DNA from 4 places in the Aquipuribacter sp. SD81 genome. Region 4 is predicted to be linked to each of the others. Evidence: riboswitches for the same ligand, from Rfam matches in the RefSeq annotation. Region 4 holds a riboswitch; each other region holds the start of a gene.

What was found. A riboswitch is a leader RNA that binds a small molecule or an ion and turns the genes downstream of it on or off. The one in region 4 is predicted to bind S-adenosylmethionine.
Region 1: another riboswitch for S-adenosylmethionine. It lies ahead of WAA21_RS09325 (O-acetylhomoserine aminocarboxypropyltransferase/cysteine synthase family protein); the one in region 4 lies ahead of WAA21_RS16515 (bifunctional o-acetylhomoserine/o-acetylserine sulfhydrylase).
Region 2: another riboswitch for S-adenosylmethionine. It lies ahead of WAA21_RS07105 (flavin reductase family protein); the one in region 4 lies ahead of WAA21_RS16515 (bifunctional o-acetylhomoserine/o-acetylserine sulfhydrylase).
Region 3: another riboswitch for S-adenosylmethionine. It lies ahead of WAA21_RS07210 (ABC transporter ATP-binding protein); the one in region 4 lies ahead of WAA21_RS16515 (bifunctional o-acetylhomoserine/o-acetylserine sulfhydrylase).

Annotation. Positions count from the first base shown of each region.
Region 1 is NZ_JBBAYJ010000012.1:100,049-104,663, reverse strand. Features, by position in the region: gene WAA21_RS09335 (MMPL family transporter) at 1-1,772, opposite strand, end outside; gene WAA21_RS09330 (trypsin-like serine protease) at 1,908-2,726, opposite strand; SAM riboswitch class I at 2,921-3,012, shown strand; gene WAA21_RS09325 (O-acetylhomoserine aminocarboxypropyltransferase/cysteine synthase family protein) at 3,182-4,615, shown strand, end outside.
Region 2 is NZ_JBBAYJ010000009.1:42,921-47,535, forward strand. Features, by position in the region: gene WAA21_RS07095 (glycoside hydrolase family 5 protein) at 1-918, shown strand, start outside; gene sfnG (dimethylsulfone monooxygenase SfnG) at 950-2,107, opposite strand; gene WAA21_RS07105 (flavin reductase family protein) at 2,104-2,631, opposite strand; SAM riboswitch class I at 2,802-2,895, opposite strand; gene WAA21_RS07110 (diguanylate cyclase domain-containing protein) at 3,020-4,615, shown strand, end outside.
Region 3 is NZ_JBBAYJ010000009.1:67,196-71,810, forward strand. Features, by position in the region: gene nuoN (NADH-quinone oxidoreductase subunit NuoN) at 1-1,017, shown strand, start outside; gene WAA21_RS07200 (polyprenyl synthetase family protein) at 1,140-2,105, shown strand; gene WAA21_RS07205 (Uma2 family endonuclease) at 2,301-2,852, shown strand; SAM riboswitch class I at 2,927-3,019, shown strand; gene WAA21_RS07210 (ABC transporter ATP-binding protein) at 3,230-4,102, shown strand; gene WAA21_RS07215 (aliphatic sulfonate ABC transporter substrate-binding protein) at 4,099-4,615, shown strand, end outside.
Region 4 is NZ_JBBAYJ010000035.1:420-5,034, reverse strand. Features, by position in the region: gene WAA21_RS16525 (NUDIX domain-containing protein) at 1-226, shown strand, start outside; gene metX (homoserine O-acetyltransferase MetX) at 206-1,402, opposite strand; gene WAA21_RS16515 (bifunctional o-acetylhomoserine/o-acetylserine sulfhydrylase) at 1,408-2,724, opposite strand; SAM riboswitch class IV at 2,863-2,975, opposite strand; gene WAA21_RS16510 (hypothetical protein) at 3,058-3,570, opposite strand; gene WAA21_RS16505 (RNA polymerase sigma factor) at 3,555-4,310, opposite strand; partial or broken gene WAA21_RS16500 (DUF4192 family protein) at 4,490-4,615, opposite strand, start outside.

The DNA.
Region 1 (4,615 bases), on a different contig from region 4:
ACGAGCAGGTTGATGACGACCACGGCGACGGCCACCCGCGCGAGGTCGTCGGTGGTGGAGCGGGCGAGCAGGGACGCCAGCGCCGTGTCACCCCCCAGGGACACCCGCACGCCCGGCAGGCCCGACTCCTCCGCCCAGTCCTCGACCCCCGCCTCCAGCCGGTCGAAGGCGGCGACGGCCGCCGCGCCCAGCGGCTCGTGGTCGAGCACGACGAGGTAGCGCGCCGCGGTCCCGTCGGGCGTCACCACGAGCCCGAGCGGCTGCTGCAGCAGCCCGTAGCCCGGGCCCAGCACGCCGGCCACCCCGGCCTGCGACTCCAGGCGGGTGCGGAAGGCGGCGAGCGCCTGGGCCTGCTCGTCGAGGTCGGCGCCCTCGACGAGGACGAGCGTGGGGGACAGGATGCCGGGAGCGACCCCCTCGGCGGCCGCGTCCGCCGCCTGCGCCGCCTCCTCCTCCGCCGGCAGCGACGGGACGAACGAGACCCCGAGCGCGAGGTCCTTGACCGGCACCGCGAGCGCGAGGAGCACGAGCGTGCCGCCGACGACGACCGACGCGGCCGTGCGTGGGCGGACGAGCCGTCCCACGAGAGGTCGTCGTACCCGGGCGAAGCGGGCCGTGCGGCGAGCCAGCGGGACCGAGGCGCCGTCCAGCGCGCCGGGCCGGGCGGGCCAGTACGCCGCGCGGCCGAGCACCGCCAGCAGCGCCGGGAGCAGCGTCACCGAGACCGCCAGGCCGACGAGCACCGCGAGCGCCATGCCCGGTCCGAAGGCGCGGAACACGCTGCCGCGGGCGGCGAGCAGCGACGCCGTGCCGGCGGCGACCGTGAGGCCCGCGACCACGACGACGGGCAGGTAGTCGACGACCGCGCGTCGCGCGGCCCCCACGCGGTCCTCACCGTCCTCCAGCCCGCTGCGGGTGGCGGCGAGGAAGAAGACCGCGTAGTCGGTGACGACCCCGAGCAGCAGCGCGAGCAGCAGCGGGCGCAGCTCGGCGGGCACCTGCACGTCGAGCACCGCCCCGAGCGCCCCGGCCGCGTGGAGCGTGAGGACGAAGGCGAGGACCGCCGTGCCGATCGCGAGCAGCGGCGCGACGAGGGAGCGGAAGCTCAGCGCCAGCACGCCGAACACCGCCAGCGGTGCCGTGAGCTCCAGCGCCCGCAGCGACCGGTCGAGGACGGCGTCCTGCGCGACGCGCGCCGGGAAGGTGCCGGTCACGCCGACGGTCGCGTCGAGCGGGTCCGGTGCGCCGGCGGCGTAGCGCTGCGCGGCCCGGGTCTGCCCGAAGATGCCGGTCTCGGGCGACATGAGCAGGTAGGTGAGGGCCGTCGTGCCCTCCTCGCGGGCGCCCGGCACGAGACCGGCGGTGTTGAGCAGCGGCAGCGCCCCCAGCAGCGGGCCCGGCTCGGGGTAGGTGCCCTGGGCGACCGACGCCGCGCGCAGCACGGCGGCTGCCTGCGTGTACGGCGACAGCCCGTCGGGGTCGCGCTGCACGACGACGGCGCGCGACAGCAGCGGGAAGCCGAACGCCTGCGCCGACCGCACCTCGGTCGACACGTAGGGGTTGCCGTCGGGCGCGAAGTCGTCGAGGTCGCCGACCCCCGTGCCGCCCGGCAGCGGGAGCAGGACGACGGCCGCGACGGTGAGCACGACCCAGCCGAGCAGGACGGCGAACCGGCCGCGGACCACGAGGGCCGCGGCGGCCCCGACCCCGCGCGGCGGAGCGCGGTGCGGCGTCCCCGCCGTCCCCGCCGCCCGCGCCGTCCCCGCTGTCATGGTCACCTCCGGGCACGGGCCCCGGTCCGGACCCCTGTCGCCGCAGTACCCCGACCGAGCGGTCCGCACGCAGCGGGCCCGGCACCCGTGCCGGGTGCCGGGCCCGCCGTCAGGCGCGGGTGCGTCCGTGCGGCCTCACAGGAAGCCGCGGATGAACCCGAGCTCCCGCTCCTGGTCGATGCGGAACATGCCGCCGACACCGGCGCAGTTGCCGTTGAGGCCGTAGGAGTTGACCGAGACGAGCGTGTCGCCGACCAGCGCGGGGCCGCCGGAGTCGCCGAAGCACGTACCGCCGTGCTTGGCGTCGCCGCTCAGCAGGATCGACTGGTTGCCCGACGCGGTGCCGGCGCCGTTCGCCCCCTGGGTGTTGAGGACGAAGAGGTCCGCCTGGTAGCGGGTGAGCTCGGCGACGTTGCGCTCCGGCTGCACGGGGTTGCTGGACGCGGCCTGCAGCCCGTAGCCGACGGCCGTGACCACGGCGCCGTTGCGCCCCTTGGGCAGCGTGTCGACGACGCCGACCTGCGGCAGCTCGGCGTAGCGGTCGAGCTCGACGGGCTCGTCGAGGACGACGACGCCGAGGTCGTGCAGGTAGAACGCGGCGTCGTCGTACTCCGGGTGCGTGTACGGCGTGCCGGTCACCGACGTCGCGCCCTCGTAGGGGTAGCCGAAGTCGGCCGGCGTGGGCTCGAGCGTCGTCTCGAACCAGATCTCGACGGAGTCCGCCCCGAACGTGCAGTGCCCGGCCGTGACGTACACCGTCGGGGAGATGAGAGAGCCGCTGCACCGCGACTGCGGCACGAGCTCGCCGTCGGCGTCGTAGGTGCTCGACACCATGATGCCGACGTAGGGGTGGTCCTGGCCGTCGAGGCTGCCGCCCCGGGTGATGGCCGCCGCGGGCGCCGCGACCGCGGCGCCGAGGACGAGAGCCGCGGCGGCGGCGAGAACAGGCTTCATGGGTGCTCCTCCGGGGGCGGGATCGAGGTCCGGCGGTGGCCCCTCGCCGCCGTGCCGGGACCATAGCCACGCCCACCGACCGTCCGATAGGCCTGACTCGTCCCGGAGTTCGGGGCGAGTCCCGACCGCGTCCACCCGTCGGGACGACCCGTCCGCTGCTTGACACGGCCGCGCCGCCTGCCGAACACTCGGCGACACCATCCAGAGCGGCCGAGAGACGTGGCTCGTCGACGCCGCAGCAACCACCCCCCCGGGGGGCAGGTGCTCCCGCCACGGCCGATGGAGGAGTCATGACGCAGCGCCGCTCGGCGGTCGGTCACCGCACGTCGTACCGCACCCGTGTCCTCGTGGTGCTCGGGGAGAGCGAGCCCTGTCGGGCCTGACGCCCGACCTCGCCTCCCGACCACCCGTCGCCGCGCCGCGCGGCCGGCGACCCCAGCACCCGAGGACCCGCCATGACCGTGACCGACCCCTGGTTCGACGTGCTCGCACCCGTACCGGCCCACCCCCTGACGGCCCCGACCACCGGCGCCCCGACCCACGAGGCCCTGTCCGGCAGCGAGACGGCGCCGTCCGACCCGTGGGCGCCGCGCGGGTTCGCCACCCGCCAGGTCCACGCCGGCGCCGAGCCCGACGCCCTCACCGGCGCCCGCGTCGCGCCGGTCCACGTGAGCGCGGGATTCGTGTTCGACGACTTCGAGCAGGCCCGCGCCCGCTTCGCCGGCGACGAGGAGGGCTACACGTACTCCCGCGTCGCGAACCCGACGTGCGCGGCGCTCGAGCGGCGCCTCGCCGCGCTCGAGGGCGGGACCGACGCGGTGGTCGTCGGCAGCGGGCAGGCCGCCGTGACCGTCGCCCTGCTCGGGCTGCTGCGGGCCGGCGACCACCTGCTGTCGGCGCGCAGCGTCTACGAGGGCTCGCGCGGGCTGTTCACCGAGAACTTCGCGCGGTTGGGCATCGAGGTCGACCTCGTCGACGACCACACGGACCCCGAGGCGTGGCGCCGGCTCGTCCGGCCCACGACGCGGGCGTTCTTCGCCGAGTCCGTGCCCAACCCCACGAACGACCTCGTGGACCTGCGCGCCGTCGCCGACGTCGCTCACGCGGCCGGGGTCCCGTTCGTCGTCGACAACACGCTCGCGACGCCGTACCTGCTCCGGCCGCTGGAGCACGGGGCCGACGTCGTCGTGCACTCCGCGAGCAAGTTCCTGTCCGGGCACGGCGCGACCCTCGGCGGGGTCGTCGTGACCGGGACCGGCTTCGACTGGGCGGCGCGCGAGGACCGGTGGGAGCACCTCACCGCGCCCAGCGCGCTGCTCGGCGGGAGCAGCTGGGTGCAGCGGTACGGCCGGCGCGCGTACGTCGAGCACGCCCGGCACGTCGTCGCGGCCCGGCTCGGCCCGACCCTCGCCCCCCTCAACGCGTGGCTGCTGCAGCAGGGCGTGGAGACGCTGTCGCTGCGGGTGCGGCAGCAGACCGACAACGCCCTCGTGCTCGCCCGTTGGCTCGAGGCGCAGCCGGAGGTCGCCCACGTCGCGCACGCCGGGCTCGCCTCCAGCCCGTCGCACGACCTGGCCCGGCGCTACCTGCCGCGCGGCACCGGCTCGGTCTTCGCCGTCACGCTCGCGGGCGGTGAGCCCGCCGCGCGCCGGTTCGTCGACGCCGTCCGGCTCCTCAGCCGCATGACGCACCTCGGCGACGTCCGCTCGCTCGTGCTCCACCCCGCCTCGACCACGCACGCGCACCGCTCGCCGGCCGACCGCGCGGCGGCCGGGGTCCACGACGGGACGCTGCGGCTGTCGGTGGGGATCGAGGACGTCGAGGACCTCCTCGACGACCTCGCGCGCGGCCTCGCCGCGGTGCGCGCCGGCGACGGCGCGACCGGCGTG
Region 2 (4,615 bases), on a different contig from region 4:
CGCGTCGACCCCGACACGACGTTCGCGCTCCTCGCCGACCGCGGCTACGACCTCGTGCGGCTGCCCTTCCTCTGGGAGTCGGTGCAGCCGGACCTCGGCGGGGCGCTGGACGCGGCGTACGTCGCGGAGCTGCAGGCGGCGGTGCTCCGCTGCACGTCGCGGGGCATGGCGTGCGTGCTCGACGTCCACAACTACGGCCGCTTCCGCGAGCAGCCCGTCGGCTCGCCGCAGGTGCCCCACGCGGCGTTCGCCGACCTGTGGGGCGGGCTCGCCGGTGCCCTCGGCACCGACGAGCGGGTCGAGCTCGGCCTCATGAACGAGCCGCACGACATGCCGGACGGGGCGAGGGGCTGGGAGCGGGCCGCCCAGGCCGCGCTCGACGCGGTGCGGTCGGCCGGCTCGCGCGCGTGGGTGTGGGTCGCGGGGGAGCGGTGGTCCTCGGCCGCGTCGTGGCCGACCACCCACCCGCGGTGGTGGATCGAGGACCCCCTCGACCGCAGCGGCCCCGAGGCGCACTACTACTTCGACGTCGACAACTCCCACCGCGGCACGTACCCCGCGACGTACGCCGACGACGACGCCCGGGCCCGCCGTGACGGCTGGGACTCCCTCGCGGCCAAGGTCGACGCCGAGCTCGGCGGCTTCCTCGCGTGGTGCGGGGAGCAGGACGTGCGCGGGCTGCTGGGCGAGGTCGGCTGGCCCTCCGGCGAGCCGTCGGCCGCGCACCCGGGCGACTGGCCGCTGTGGAACCGGCTGGGGGCCCGGGCCTACGCGCAGGTCCTCGAGGGCGGCGTCGACGTCGCGGGCTGGGCCGCCGGCGAGCGCTGGGGCGAGGACTACGCGTTGTCCGTGTACCTGGGCAGCCCGCAGCGCGAGGCGACTAGCATCGCCCGGGTCGTGGAGCCGGCGCGGCGCTGAGGCGCCGCGCCGGCCGGGGACCGGACGGTCCTCAGCCCGTCGGGGCGAGGACGCCCGCGAGCTCCTCGGACAGGTCGAGGTGCGCGACCGGGTCGGCGACGCCCGCCGCCTCCGCCTCGAGCTCGCGGACGAGGGGGATCACTTCCCGGCCGAAGGCCTCGACCTCCTCGCGCACGTGGAGGAAGCCGAGCAGGAGCAGGTCGACCCCCACGAGCTTGTACGCCAGCGCCCGGCGCGCGACCTGCTCGGGCGTCCCGACGAGGCCGGTGCGGAAGCCGTCGTTGTACTGCACGAGGTCGCGGAACGTGCTGTCGGACCACATGCCCGTGCCGTCCGCGCTGGAGCGCCCGGCCTGCCGGACGGCCTCGCGGAAGCCCTCGACCTTCTCGACGTCGGCGTGCGCGACGACGTCCTCCACCACCTGCCGGGCGGCGGCCGCGCTGTCGCGGACGACGGCGAAGCCGTTGAGCCCGAAGCGCACGCGCCGCCCGGCGGCCGCGGCGTAGCCGCCGACCTGCGCGACCTGCTCCGCGACGCCCTCGGGCGTGCTGCCGTTCATGAAGTACCAGTCGCTCACCCGGCCGGCCATGTGCCGGGCGTCGGTGGAGTTGCCGCCCTGGAAGATCTCGGGCAGCACGTCCGGCTGGGGGCGGAACGTGAGGCCGCGCGTGCGGAAGAAGTCCCCGCGGTAGGTGAAGTCGTCGGTGGTCCACGCGCCGCGCAGCACGTCGATGAACTCCTCCGACTGCCGGTAGCGCTCACCGTGCTCCAGCCACGTAGCGCCCAGCGACACGGCCTCGTCCTTGAACCAGCCGGAGACGACGTTGAGCGCGAGGCGGCCGCCGGTGAGGGACTGCGCGGTCGCCGCCCACTTCGCGAGCACCGTCGGCTGCCAGAAGTAGGGGTGGACCGCGGCGATGACCTTGAGGCGCTCGGTGGCGAGCAGCAGCGCGAGGGAGAACGACGTCGACTCGTGCTGCTCGTCGGCGCCGTAGCTCGCCGCGTAGCGCACCTGGGTGAGCGCGTAGTCGAACCCGGCGGCCTCGGCGGCCCGGGCCGTGTCGACGTTGTACCGCGGGGTGTGGTCGGTGCGCTGGGGCAGCGTCGAGACGACGAGGCCGCCGGAGACGTTGGGCACCCAGTACGCGAAGCGCAGCGGAGCGGGGTGGGTGGGCTGGGGTGTGCTCATGCGACGGCTCCTGAGAGGACGGCGGGGCGGGTGTACGTGCGGTCGTGGTGCACGAGCGGCTCCGGGGCCCGGTCCGCGCCGTCGACGAGGCCGTCGACGCCGTGGACCTCGCCGAGGACGAGCAGCGAGTCACCGGCCTCGACGAGCCGCAGGACGGCGCCCGCGACGCGGGTGACGACCCCGTCGAGGTGCGGCAGTCCGTCCTCCGCCCAGCGCCAGGCGGTGCCGGGTCCGAAGCGGAGCGCGGCGTCGGCGGCGAAGCGCCGGGCGAGGTCCTCCTGGTCGGCGGCGAGCAGGTGGACGGCGAAGCGGCCGGACTGCACGAGCGCGTGCAGGCTCGACGACGTCCGGGCGACGTTGAACGACAGCAGGGGCGGGGCCAGCGAGACGCTGGCGACGGACACGGCGGTGAACCCGACGGGCAGGCCCGCGTGCGCGGTGGTGACCGCCCAGACGCTCGAGGCGTCGGAGCGGAAGGCGCGGCGCAGGTCCACGGCGGGTCCACCCCAGGTGGGGGTGGTCACGTGGTTCTCCTCAGGTGAGGGCGGTCGGCCCGACGGCTCGACCGGGGTGGGTGGGGGCGGTCGCGACGGCGCTCAGGCGCGCGAGGGCCGACAGCGGCCCGAGGCCGTCCGGAGCAGGTCGACGACGCGGCGGCGCACGAGGAGAGGACGGGGACGTGTCACGAGGTGGACCTCCATCGGCCTGGCGGGAGCACCCTCACCCGAGGTTCCGGGGGGTTGCTGCGGCGTCGACGAGCCAGGTCTCTCGGCCGCTCTGGATGGGCGCCACCACTGTGGCGCCGCAGGCGCCGGCTGTCCACCGTCGGGTGCCGTCCGTCCCGCATGCTGGACCAGGGGTCCACCCGTCCGGGCTAGACGACGGTGACCGGTCCGTGCCGATGACCCGTAGGTGCGCCGCTCCCTCCTGCTCCTCGTCGCGTTCACGATCGCGGCGCTGCTGGGGCGCCTCACCGCGACCGACGGGCTCGGCGGGCTGGCCCTCGTGTGGCCGGCGGCCGGCGTCGCGGTCCTGTGGGCGGCCGCGGTGCCGGACGTGCGCACCGGCGTGCGCGACGGCGTGCTCATGGGCGCGGCGACGTTCGCGGTCCACGACGCGACGGGCGTGCCGCTCGCCGACACCGGCTGGTTCGTCGCCGCCAACCTCGTGCACGCCGCGGTCGGTGCGACGCTGCTGGCGGCGTTCGGCGCCCGCCGGCGGCGCCTGGACTCCGCGGCGGTCGGCGGGGCGATCGTGGCGGCGTCGTTCGCGGCCGCGGCGGCCGGCGCGGTCGTGGTGGCCGGGGCGCCGGACTACGTCGGGACGACGACCGGCGCCCTGCTCGTCCTCGTCCGCAACGCCGTCGGCACCGTCCTCGTGCTCGCGGTCGCACGGACCTGGCCCCCCTCGCGCGACGAGCTGGTGCCCGCGCGCCGCCGGGAGGCGCTGCTGCTGCTCCTCGCCACCCTCGGCGGCTACGGCCTCGCCTTCGTCGTCGGCGACGGCCTCAACATCGCCTACTCCGTCGTGCCCCTCACGCTGTGGGCCGCGCTGCGGCTCGGGCGCTTCCTCACCAGCGCCCACCTCGTCCTCACCGGGGTGCTCACGGTCTGGCTGACCGTCGCCGGCTACGGCCCCTTCGCCGCGTCCGGCACCGACCCCGCCACCCGGGTCGTGCTCGCGCAGGGCTTCCTCGCGGTGCTCGCGTGCGTGGCCGTCAGCATCGCCGTGAGCCGCCACGAGCGCGACGACCTGCTCGGCGCCGTCCGGGCGAGCGAGGCGCGCGTGCGGCGCAGCCTCGACACCGCGCTCGCGGGCCACCTGTCGGTGCGGCTGCGTCCCGACGGGCGCACCGCGGTCATCGGCAGCGCCAACCCCGCGACGGCCGTGCTGCTGCGGCGGCCGGTCGCCGACCTCCTCGGCGCGGACTGGCTGACGCTGCTCGAGCCGTCGCACGCCGCGGAGGTGACGGCCGGGCTGGTGTCGGTCGCCGAGGGCCGCGACCCGTCCTGGCAGGGCACCGCCGAGGTCGTGCTGCCGGACGGGGCACCGCGGTGGGTGCAGCTGCTCGTGGGCCCCGACCTGGTCGGCGAGGCGGGCCACGACGTGCACGGCGCGCGCCTGACGGTGCAGATGCTCGACGCCACCGACCGCGTCGACGTCGAGCGGCGGCTCACGCTGCTCGCCCTCCACGACGACCTGACGGGCCTGCCGAACCGGACCCTGCTGCTGGACCGGCTCGACCAGCAGCTCGCCGCGTCGGGGCGCGACGGCACGGCCGTCGGCCTCCTGTTCCTCGACCTCGACCGCTTCAAGGCGGTCAACGACACCCACGGGCACGCGACCGGCGACGAGCTGCTCGTGCTCGTCGCGCAGCGGCTCCTGGCCTCGGTGCGTCCGCTCGACACCGTGGCGCGGCTCGGTGGCGACGAGTTCGTCGTGTGCTGCCCGGGCCTGGCGTCCGTCGAGGCCGGTCTGGCCGTGGCCGACCGGCTGCTGGAGGTCATG
Region 3 (4,615 bases), on a different contig from region 4:
GGCTTCGCGCGCCGGCGCCGCCTGCTCAGCCAGGAGGCGGCCGTCAAGTACTTCCTCCTCGGTGCCTTCAGCTCCGCGTTCTTCCTGTTCGGGGCGGCACTCGTGTACGGCTTCGCCGCCTCGACCGCGCTGCCGGACATCGCGGAGGCCGTCCGCACGAACACCGACCAGGACGGCCTGCTCGCGCTCGGCTTCGGCCTGCTCGTCATCGGCCTGCTGTTCAAGGTCGGCTCGGCGCCGTTCCACTCCTGGACGCCGGACGCCTACCAGGGCGCCCCCACCGCGGTGACGGCGTTCATGGCCGCGGCGACCAAGGTCGCCGCGTTCGGCGCGCTGCTGCGCGTGCTGTACGTCGCCTTCCCGGACAACCGCTGGGACTGGCAGCCGGTGCTGTGGGCCGTCGCCATCACGACGATGGTCCTCGGCTCCGTGGTCGCCGTCATCCAGCAGGACATCAAGCGCGTGCTCGCGTACTCCTCGGTCGCCCACGCCGGCTTCATCCTCACCGGGGTGCTCGCGCTCGACGTGACGGGCGTCAGCGGCTCGCTGTTCTACCTCGCGGTGTACGGCGTCACGACGATCGGCGCGTTCTCCGCGCTCATGCTCGTCCGCGACGCGGGCGGCGAGGCGACGACGATCTCCTCGTGGGCGGGCATCGGCCGTCGCTCGCCGGTCTTCGCCGGGGTCTTCTCGCTGTTCCTCCTCGCCCTGGCCGGCATCCCCCTCACGAGCGGGTTCGTCGGCAAGGTCGCCGTCTTCGGCGCCGCGATCAGCGGCGGGGCGGGGCTGCTGGCGGTCGTCGGCGTCGTCACCAGCGCGGTCGCGGTCGTGTTCTACCTCCGCATCATCGTGTCGATGTACTTCGCCGACGCCACCGAGGACAGCGCCCGCGTCGTCACGCCGAGCGCGACCCTCACCGGCGTGCTCGCGGTCACCGCCGCCGTCACGGTCCTCCTGGGCGTGCTGCCCACGCCGCTGCTCGGGCTCGCGGAGCAGTCCGGCTTCTTCGTGCTGTGACCCTGTGACCGCAGTGACGTCGTGGTGAGCGCGTGGTGAGCGCCGCCGGGCCCGGGCCCGGCGGGGCAGGCCGGGCGGCGCACGCCGCGCGCCTCGAGCGCTACGGCCTCACCGACGACGCGCTGCGCGACACCGTCGTCGACGGGCTGGCGCAGGTCGAGGAGGCCGTCCGGGACGCCGTCCGCAGCGCGGACCCGCTCGCCGACGACGCCGCCGGCCACCTCGTGCGGGCGGGGGGCAAGCGCACCCGGCCGCTGCTGTGCCTGCTCGCGGCCCAGCTCGGCGCGCCCGGGCCGCTCGTCGTCGACGCGGCGGTCGTCGTCGAGCTCACGCACCTCGCGACGCTGTACCACGACGACGTCATCGACTCCGCGACCGAGCGTCGCGGGGTGCCGAGCGCCCAGCAGGTGTGGGGCAACACCGTCGCCATCCTCACCGGCGACCTGCTCTTCGCGCGCGCGTCGGTCATCGGCGCCGGGCTCGGGCCGGAGGCGGTGAGCATCCAGGCGCGGACCTTCGAGCGGCTCGTGCTGGGGGAGATGCGGGAGACCGTCGGCCCGCGCCGCGGCGAGGACCCGGTCGCGCACTACCTGCAGGTGCTGAGCGACAAGACGGGCTCGCTCATCGCGACGTCCGCCCGCTTCGGCGGCATGTTCTCCGGGCTGCCCGCCGAGCAGGTGCGCGTGCTCGTGGAGTACGGCGAGCAGGTCGGCGTCGCGTTCCAGCTCGCCGACGACGTCCTCGACCTCGCCGCCGAGCGCGCGGAGTCCGGCAAGACGCCCGGCACCGACCTGCGCGAGCACGTGCCGACGCTGCCGGTGCTGCTGCTGCGCCGGGCGGTCGCCGACAGCAGCGCCCCCGCCGGGTCGGCCGAGCTGCTCGCGGACCTCGACGGCGACCTGGGCGACGACGAGGCGCTCGCCGACGTCGTCGCCCGGCTGCGCGCGCACCCCGTGACCGCCGACGCGCGGACCGAGGCGCGGCGCTGGTCGGCCCGCGCCGTCGAGGCCCTCGCGCCGCTGCCCGCCTTGCCGGCCCGCGACGCCCTCGCCGCGGTCGCCGAGGCGCTCGCCGACCGCACGGGCTGAGCCGCCCGCGTCCGTCACGGCGCGACGTCGCCTGCCTGCGGCCACGGCGACACACCGGACAGCTCCCGCCGACCGTCGGTGCACCGTCCCGCCGTCGCGTGTGTCGTCGTGGCCGGGCAGCGGGCCTGTGGACGGGGGCGCACGCCGTCGTCCGTCGTGGGTCGGGCTGGTGACATGGCCGTCGAGGGGAGGACCATGGCTGCTGTGACCGTGATGCCGCGTGAGGGGGATTGGACGGTCGACGACCTCGACCGGCTGCCCGACGACGGCCTGCAGTACGAGCTCGCGGACGGGGTGCTCCTCGTGACGCCCGCTCCCGTGCCCGCCCACCAGCGCGTGGTCGTCGACCTGCTGATGGTGCTGCGCCAGGCGGAGGTGCCGGGTACGGAGGTGTTCGTCGCCCCCCTCGACTACCGGCCGAGCCGGGTCCGGTCCCTCCAGCCGGACCTGCTCGTGGTCCGCAGCGAGGACGTCGGACCGGTGGACGTGCAGCGGCCGCTGCTCCTCGCGGTGGAGGTGCTGTCGCCCAGCACCCGCAGCAAGGACCTGCTGCTCAAGCGCGGCCTGTACGAGGACTCCGGCGTGGCGTCGTACTGGGTCGTCGACCCGGCCGAGCCGTCGCTGCTCGTGCTCGACCTGGTCGACGGCCGCTACGTCGAGACCGCGCGCGTCGCGGGCGACGACGAGGTCCGCCTCGAGCGGCCCTTCCCGGTGACGGTCCGGCCCGGCGCGCTCGGCCGCCGCTGACCGGAGCGAGACGGCCGTCCCAGCCCTCGGACGTCCGGTTTCGCGAGTCGGGACGGCGGGGGCTACTCTCTCACCAGCCATCCAGAGCGACCGAGAGACCTGGCTCGTCGACGTCGCAGCAACCCCCCGGCAACGGGTGCGGGTGCTACCGCCAGGACCGATGGAGGATCCTGTGAGGTACTGCCCCGGCACCACCCCGCTCCTGGTCGCGCGTCGCGCCGTGGACCTGTGCCGCCGCACCGCCGCGGCGTGTCCGCGGCGAATGCCGCTGCGCTGAGCCTCCCGCTCGGCGCACACCCCCGGCCCCCGTCGACCCGCGCTGCGCGCGGGCCGGCCCTCCTGCGCCGTCCCGGCGCCGCGACCTCCGGAGCACCCCCATGACCAGCACCACGCCATCCCCGGCGCGGACCACCTCGCTGCCCGTCGACGTCCGCGACCTCACCGTCGACTTCGGCAAGGGGCCGGTCCTCGACGGCCTCGACCTGCACGTGCCCGCCGGTGAGGTCCACGCCGTGCTCGGGCCGTCCGGGTGCGGCAAGTCGACCCTGCTGCGCGTCCTCGCCGGCCTGACCCCGCCCACCCGCGGCACCGCGCGCCTCGGCGGGGCCGACGGCAGCGGCAGCAGCGACATCGTCGAGGGCGACGAGCGCGTCGCCGTCGTCTTCCAGCAGCCGCGGCTGCTGCCGTGGCTCGACCTGCGCGGCAACGTCGCTCTCGGTGCCACCCGCCGCCGCCGGCACGAGCCGGGCGCCGGGTCGCGCGAGGAGGTCGACGAGCTCCTGCACCGGGTGCACCTCGACGGCTACGGCGACTACCGGCCCGCCTCCGTCAGCGGCGGCATGGCCCAGCGCACCGCGCTCGCCCGGGCGCTGCTCGCCCGGCCGGGCGTCCTGCTGCTCGACGAGCCCTTCGCCGCGCTCGACGCCCTCACCCGTCTCACCATGCAGGGCCTCGTCGACGAGCTCGTCCACGCCGACGGCACGACCGTCGTGCTCGTCACCCACGACGTCGACGAGGCCGTCCGGCTCGCCGACCACATCACGGTGCTCGGGCGCGCCGGCACCGGGCACGCCACGTACGTGCCGGTCGACCTGCCCCGCCCGCGCGACACCACCGACCCCGAGCAGCTCGCCGCCGCCGCACGCCTCCGGTCGCGCCTGCTGTCCCTCGTCGGCGTCTCCGACGCCGGCGCGTCCACCTCCCCGCACCACGAGCAGGGTTCCCGGACCCGACAGGAGCACACCCGATGAGCCGCCGCACGTCCGTCCCCACCCTCGCCCTCGCCGCCGCGACCGCCCTCGTGCTCGCGGCCTGCGGCTCCGGTTCGGAGGGCGGCGCCGACGCCGACGACGACGCCACGGGCGCGGCCGGCGGTGGCGCGAGCGCCGCCGCGGGCGGCGACCTCGGTGTCGACGAGATCCGCCTGGACTGGGCGACGTACAACCCGGCGAGCCTCGTGCTCAAGGAGCAGGGCTGGGTCGAGGAGGCCGTCGGCGACGACGTCGAGGTCACGTGGGAGTTCTCCGCCGGGTCCGCCCCCGCCAACGAGCTGCTGCGCGGCGACGTCGTCGACTTCAACTCCACCGCCGGCGCCGCGGCGCTGCTCGCCCGGGCCAACGGCTCCCCGCTGCGCACCGTCGACGTCCTCGCGCAGCCGGAGTGGTCGGCGATCGTCGTCGGGCCCGACTCCGACATCACGAGCGCCGAGGACCTCGAGGGCCGCACCATCGCGGCGCTGTCCGGGACCGACCCGTACTTCTTCC
Region 4 (4,615 bases):
GCTCCTCGCGCCCGGCGCGCGGCTCGGGGACGGCAACGAGGAGACCGAGGCGCTCGCGTGGCGCCCCCTCGCGGCGGTGCCCGAGCTGCCGCTGCACGCCGGGCTGGCCCGCGACTGGGGCCGCGTGGCGGGACTGGCCGAGCGGCTGCTCACCGCTGCGGGAGCCGGCGAGCCCGGTGACGGGTTCGGGGACGGGCTCGGGGGCTCAGGGCACGCAGGTCGCTGAGGCGTCGGTCGCCGGGTGGGGGTCGAGCACGTCGGCCGGGCCGCCCCCGGGCGCCTCGGCCGACGAGTCGGCGAGGACGTCGGCGAGCAGGCGCGAGACCTGGGCGGTCTCGACGAGGAAGCCGTCGTGGCCGTAACGCGACCGCACGACGACGAGCCTCGCCCCGGGCACGTGCCGGGCGAGGTGCTCCTGCTGCTCCAGCGGGTACAGCCGGTCGGAGTCCACGCCGGCGACGGTCGTGCGCGCCCGGACGCGGGCGAGCGCGGCCTCGGTGCCCCCGCGACCCCGGCCGACGTCGTGCCCGTTCATCGCCCGGGTGAGGACGACGTAGCTGCCGGCGTCGAAGCGCCGCGCGAGCTTGCCGGCCTGGTGGTCGAGGTAGGACTCCACCGCGTAGCGGCCGCCGGTCAGCGGGTCCTCGCCGGGCTGCGCGTCGCGGCCGAAGCGGGTGTCGAGCTCCCAGCGGGACCGGTAGGTGGCGTGGGCGATGCGCCGCGCGACCCCCAGTCCGGTGACCGGACCGGCGTCGGGACCGTCGTGGTAGTCCCCGCCGCGCCACGCCGGGTCGCCGGTGACGGCCGCCAGCTGCGGCGCCGCCCACGCGATCTGGTCGCCGGAGGCGGCGGCCGTGCTCGCGAGGACCGCGAGCCGCTCGACCCGCCCGGGCAGCCCGACCGCCCACTCCACGGCCCGCATCCCGCCCATGGAGCCGCCGACCACGAGCGCCCACGTCCGCACGCGCAGGTGGTCGGCGAGCCGGGCCTCGACCGCCACCTGGTCGCGCACGGACACGGCGGGGAACCGGCTGCCCCACGGCCGTCCGTCCGGGGCGGGCGTGGCGGGGCCGGTCGTGCCCTGGCAGCCCCCGAGCACGTTGGGCGCCACGACGAACCAGCGGTCGGTGTCGACCGCGAGCCCGGGACCGACGACGCCCTCCCACCAGCCGGGCGAGGCGTGCCCCGGGCCGGCGGGACCGACGACGTGGGAGTCGCCGGTGAGGGCGTGCAGGACGAGGACCGCGTTGCTCACGTGGCCGCCGGCGTCGAGCCGGGGCTCGCCCCACGTCTCGTAGGCGACCCGGACGCCAGGCAGCGTGCCGCCGTGCTCCAGGTCGACCGTCCCGACGTCGAGGAAGCGCCGTGCGCCGACCGGGTCCCCGTCCTGCCAGGCCGCCACCGTCCTCAGGCGCCCTTCGCCGCGCGGAAGCCCGCCTCGAGGTCGGCGAGGATGTCGTCGAGGTGCTCGAGGCCGACCGACAGCCGGACGAGACCGGGAGTCACGCCGCTCGCACGCTGCTCCTCCACGCTCAGCTGGCTGTGCGTGGTGGAGGCGGGGTGGATGACGAGGCTGCGGACGTCGCCGATGTTGGCGACGTGGCTGTGCAGCTCCAGCGCCTCCACGAAGCGGCGGCCGGCCTCGACGCCGCCGGCGACCTCGAAGGCGAGGACGGAGCCGGACCCGCGCGGGGCGTACTTCGCGGCGCGCTCGTGGAAGGGGCTGCTGGGCAGCGACGCGTAGGCGACCCGCTCGACCTCGTCACGGGCCTCGAGCCACTCCGCGACGGCGCGGGCGTTGTCGACGTGCCGCTCCATGCGCAGGCTGAGGGTCTCCAGGCCCTGCGCGACGAGGAACGCGTTGAACGGGCTCACGGCGGCGCCGATGTCGCGCAGCAGCTGCACACGCGCCTTGAGGACGTAGGCGAGGTTCGCCCCCAGCGCGCTGCCGACACCGAGGTCGCGGGCGTAGACGAGCCCGTTGTAGCTGGGGTCGGGCGTGTTGAACTGCGGGAAGCGCTCCGGGTCGGCGGCGTAGTCGAAGCGCCCGCCGTCGACGATCACACCGGCGATGGCGGCGCCGTGCCCGCCGAGGAACTTCGTCGCCGAGTGCACGACGACGTCCGCGCCCCACTCCAGCGGCCGGATGAGGTACGGCGTCGCGACGGTGTTGTCGACCACCAGCGGCACGCCCGCGTCGTGCGCGACGGCCGCGACGCCCTCGATGTCGAGCACGTCCTGGTAGGGGTTGGAGATCGTCTCGCCGAAGAACGCCTTCGTGTTCGGGCGCACCGCGGCGCGCCAGCTGTCGAGGTCGTCCGGGTCCTCGACGAAGGACACCTCGATGCCCATCTTCGGGAACGTGTAGTGGAAGAGGTTGTACGTGCCGCCGTACAGCCGCGGGCTGGACACGACGTGCCCGCCCGCCTCGGCGAGGTTGAGCAGGGCGGTGGTCTCCGCGGCCTGCCCGCTGGCGAGCAGCAGGGCCGCCGCGCCGCCCTCGAGGCTGGCCACGCGCTGCTCCACGGCGTCCTGCGTGGGGTTCATGATGCGCGTGTAGATGTTGCCGAACTCCTTCAGCGCGAAGAGGTTCTCGGCGTGGCTCGCGCTGTCGAAGACGTACGACGTCGTGGCGTAGATCGGCAGGGCGCGGGCGCCGGTGGCGCTGTCCGGGCTCTGGCCGGCGTGGATCTGGCGGGTCTCGAAGGACCACGAGCTGCTCACGGGTGCTCCTCACTCGCGCGGCCGCGGGTCCTCCGGCGGCGGCGCGTGACGGTTCGGGGGTGGGTGGGGCGGGGACGAGGGCGGCGCTCAGCCGGGACAGCTCGTCATGCGGACCTCCCACGAACCCGGGGCCGCACGGGCCCGCGCTTGCCGCCACCGGTCCGTGACGGCCTGGTCCTCACCCGGGGCACCCCACCGCGGAGGAGGGTTGCCGACCAGCGAGCCGGGGCTTGACGCTGGTGCTCATGACCTGCCGCGAGGGTACGGCACACGCGCCCGCGCGAGCCACCTGCCGTATCGCGGGACGGGACGGCAGGTGCCGTCCCCGCCGCCTCAGAGGGTGAGGGCGGGCGTCACGACCCCCGTGGCGACGCGGCCGCCGTCGGCCCCGTCGGACCCGGTGCTGGCGAGGACCAGCTGCAGGTGCCCGGGCGGGACCCGCTCGAGGGTGAAGCGGCCGGTCTCGTCGCACTGCTGCTGCGTCGAGCCCTCCGACGTCCGGACCTCGACGGACCGGCGACCACCCGGGGCGACCCAGCCGTCGACGCGGAAGCCCCCGTCGACGTCGCTGATGGCGAGCATGACCGTGAGCGTCCGGCTGCCGAAGGTGACGGTCCGGACGTCGTCGCCGCGGCCGCCCGCGCCGACGAGGCTCTCCTGCTGCAGCCGCATGAGCTCCACGTCGAGGTCGCGGGTGAGGTGCTCGACCTCCAGCGCGAAGCGGACGCGCCCGGCGAGGCCCGGCGGCGGCGGGTCGAGGCGCTCCCACATGTCGCGCAGACCGACCAAGAGGTCGGCGTCCTCCCGCCCGCCCGGGCCGGCCGGCGGGCTCACGTCGTCGCCCATGTCGACTCCTCCCCCAGCTGCTCCCGCAGCTTCTTCAGGCAGCGTCCGCGCGTCGGCCCGATGCTGCCCACCGGCATCGCGAGGTCGACCGAGAGCGCGGCGTAGTCCGGCCGGTCCGAGAAGGCGATGACCCGCAGCAGGCGCTGGCAGCGGTCGGACAGCGTCGCGACCGCCGACCACAGCCGTCGCGCCCGGTCGTCGTCCTCCACCTGCGCGGCCGGTCCGGGTCGCGGGTCGGGCGCGGCGAGCAGCACGGGCTCGGGGTCCTCGACGGCCCGCCGGGCGGCTGCGGCGGCCCGGGCCGCGTCGCGGCGCACGGTGACGAGCAGCCACGCGAGCACCGCCTGGGGGTCGCGCAGGTGGTCGCGGCGGCGGGACAGGGCCAGCCACGCGTTCTGGACGACGTCCTCGGCGACGTCGCCGTCCAGGCGGTAGGCCCGTGCGGTGTGCCACAGCAGCGGGGTGAGGAGGGCGACGAGCTCGTCGCACGCGCCCGGCTCGCCCCGGCACCACGCGCGCAGCAGCCCGGCGGCCTGGTCGGCGAGGCGGTGCCGGGACCCCGACGCCGCGTCCCCGCGGTCCGCGGACGCGGCACCTGCGCCGGTGCCGCCCTCGGTCGTCCCGTCGGCCCGCGCGGTCGTCGACTGCTCCGGGACGAGGACGACCGTGAGGTCGTCCGGTGCCGTCCCCGGAGCTCCCACCCTCGCCGAGGTCGGTCGGGTGCTCGGTGTCTCGACCACGCTCGTCGCCTCCGTCCGTCCGGTCCCGCGCCCGTCGCCGGGGCGCCGTCCCTGCCTGCGCCGGAACGCTAGACCCGGCGGGGCGCCGTCGACCAGGGACCGCCGCGACCGTCGTGCGGTGTCCCGGGTGGCAGGAGCACCCGACGACGACCCTGATACAGCCGGTGCCCGACCCCGTGTCATGCCGCGCTGCCGCCGAGGCCGCGGCGCGCGGCCCGTGGACCCAGACCGTGCTCGAGGCAACCGAGGACGAGCGCGGCCAGGCGCACGCCCGGGTCGTCGTCGAGCGCCCGCTCGGCGAGCAC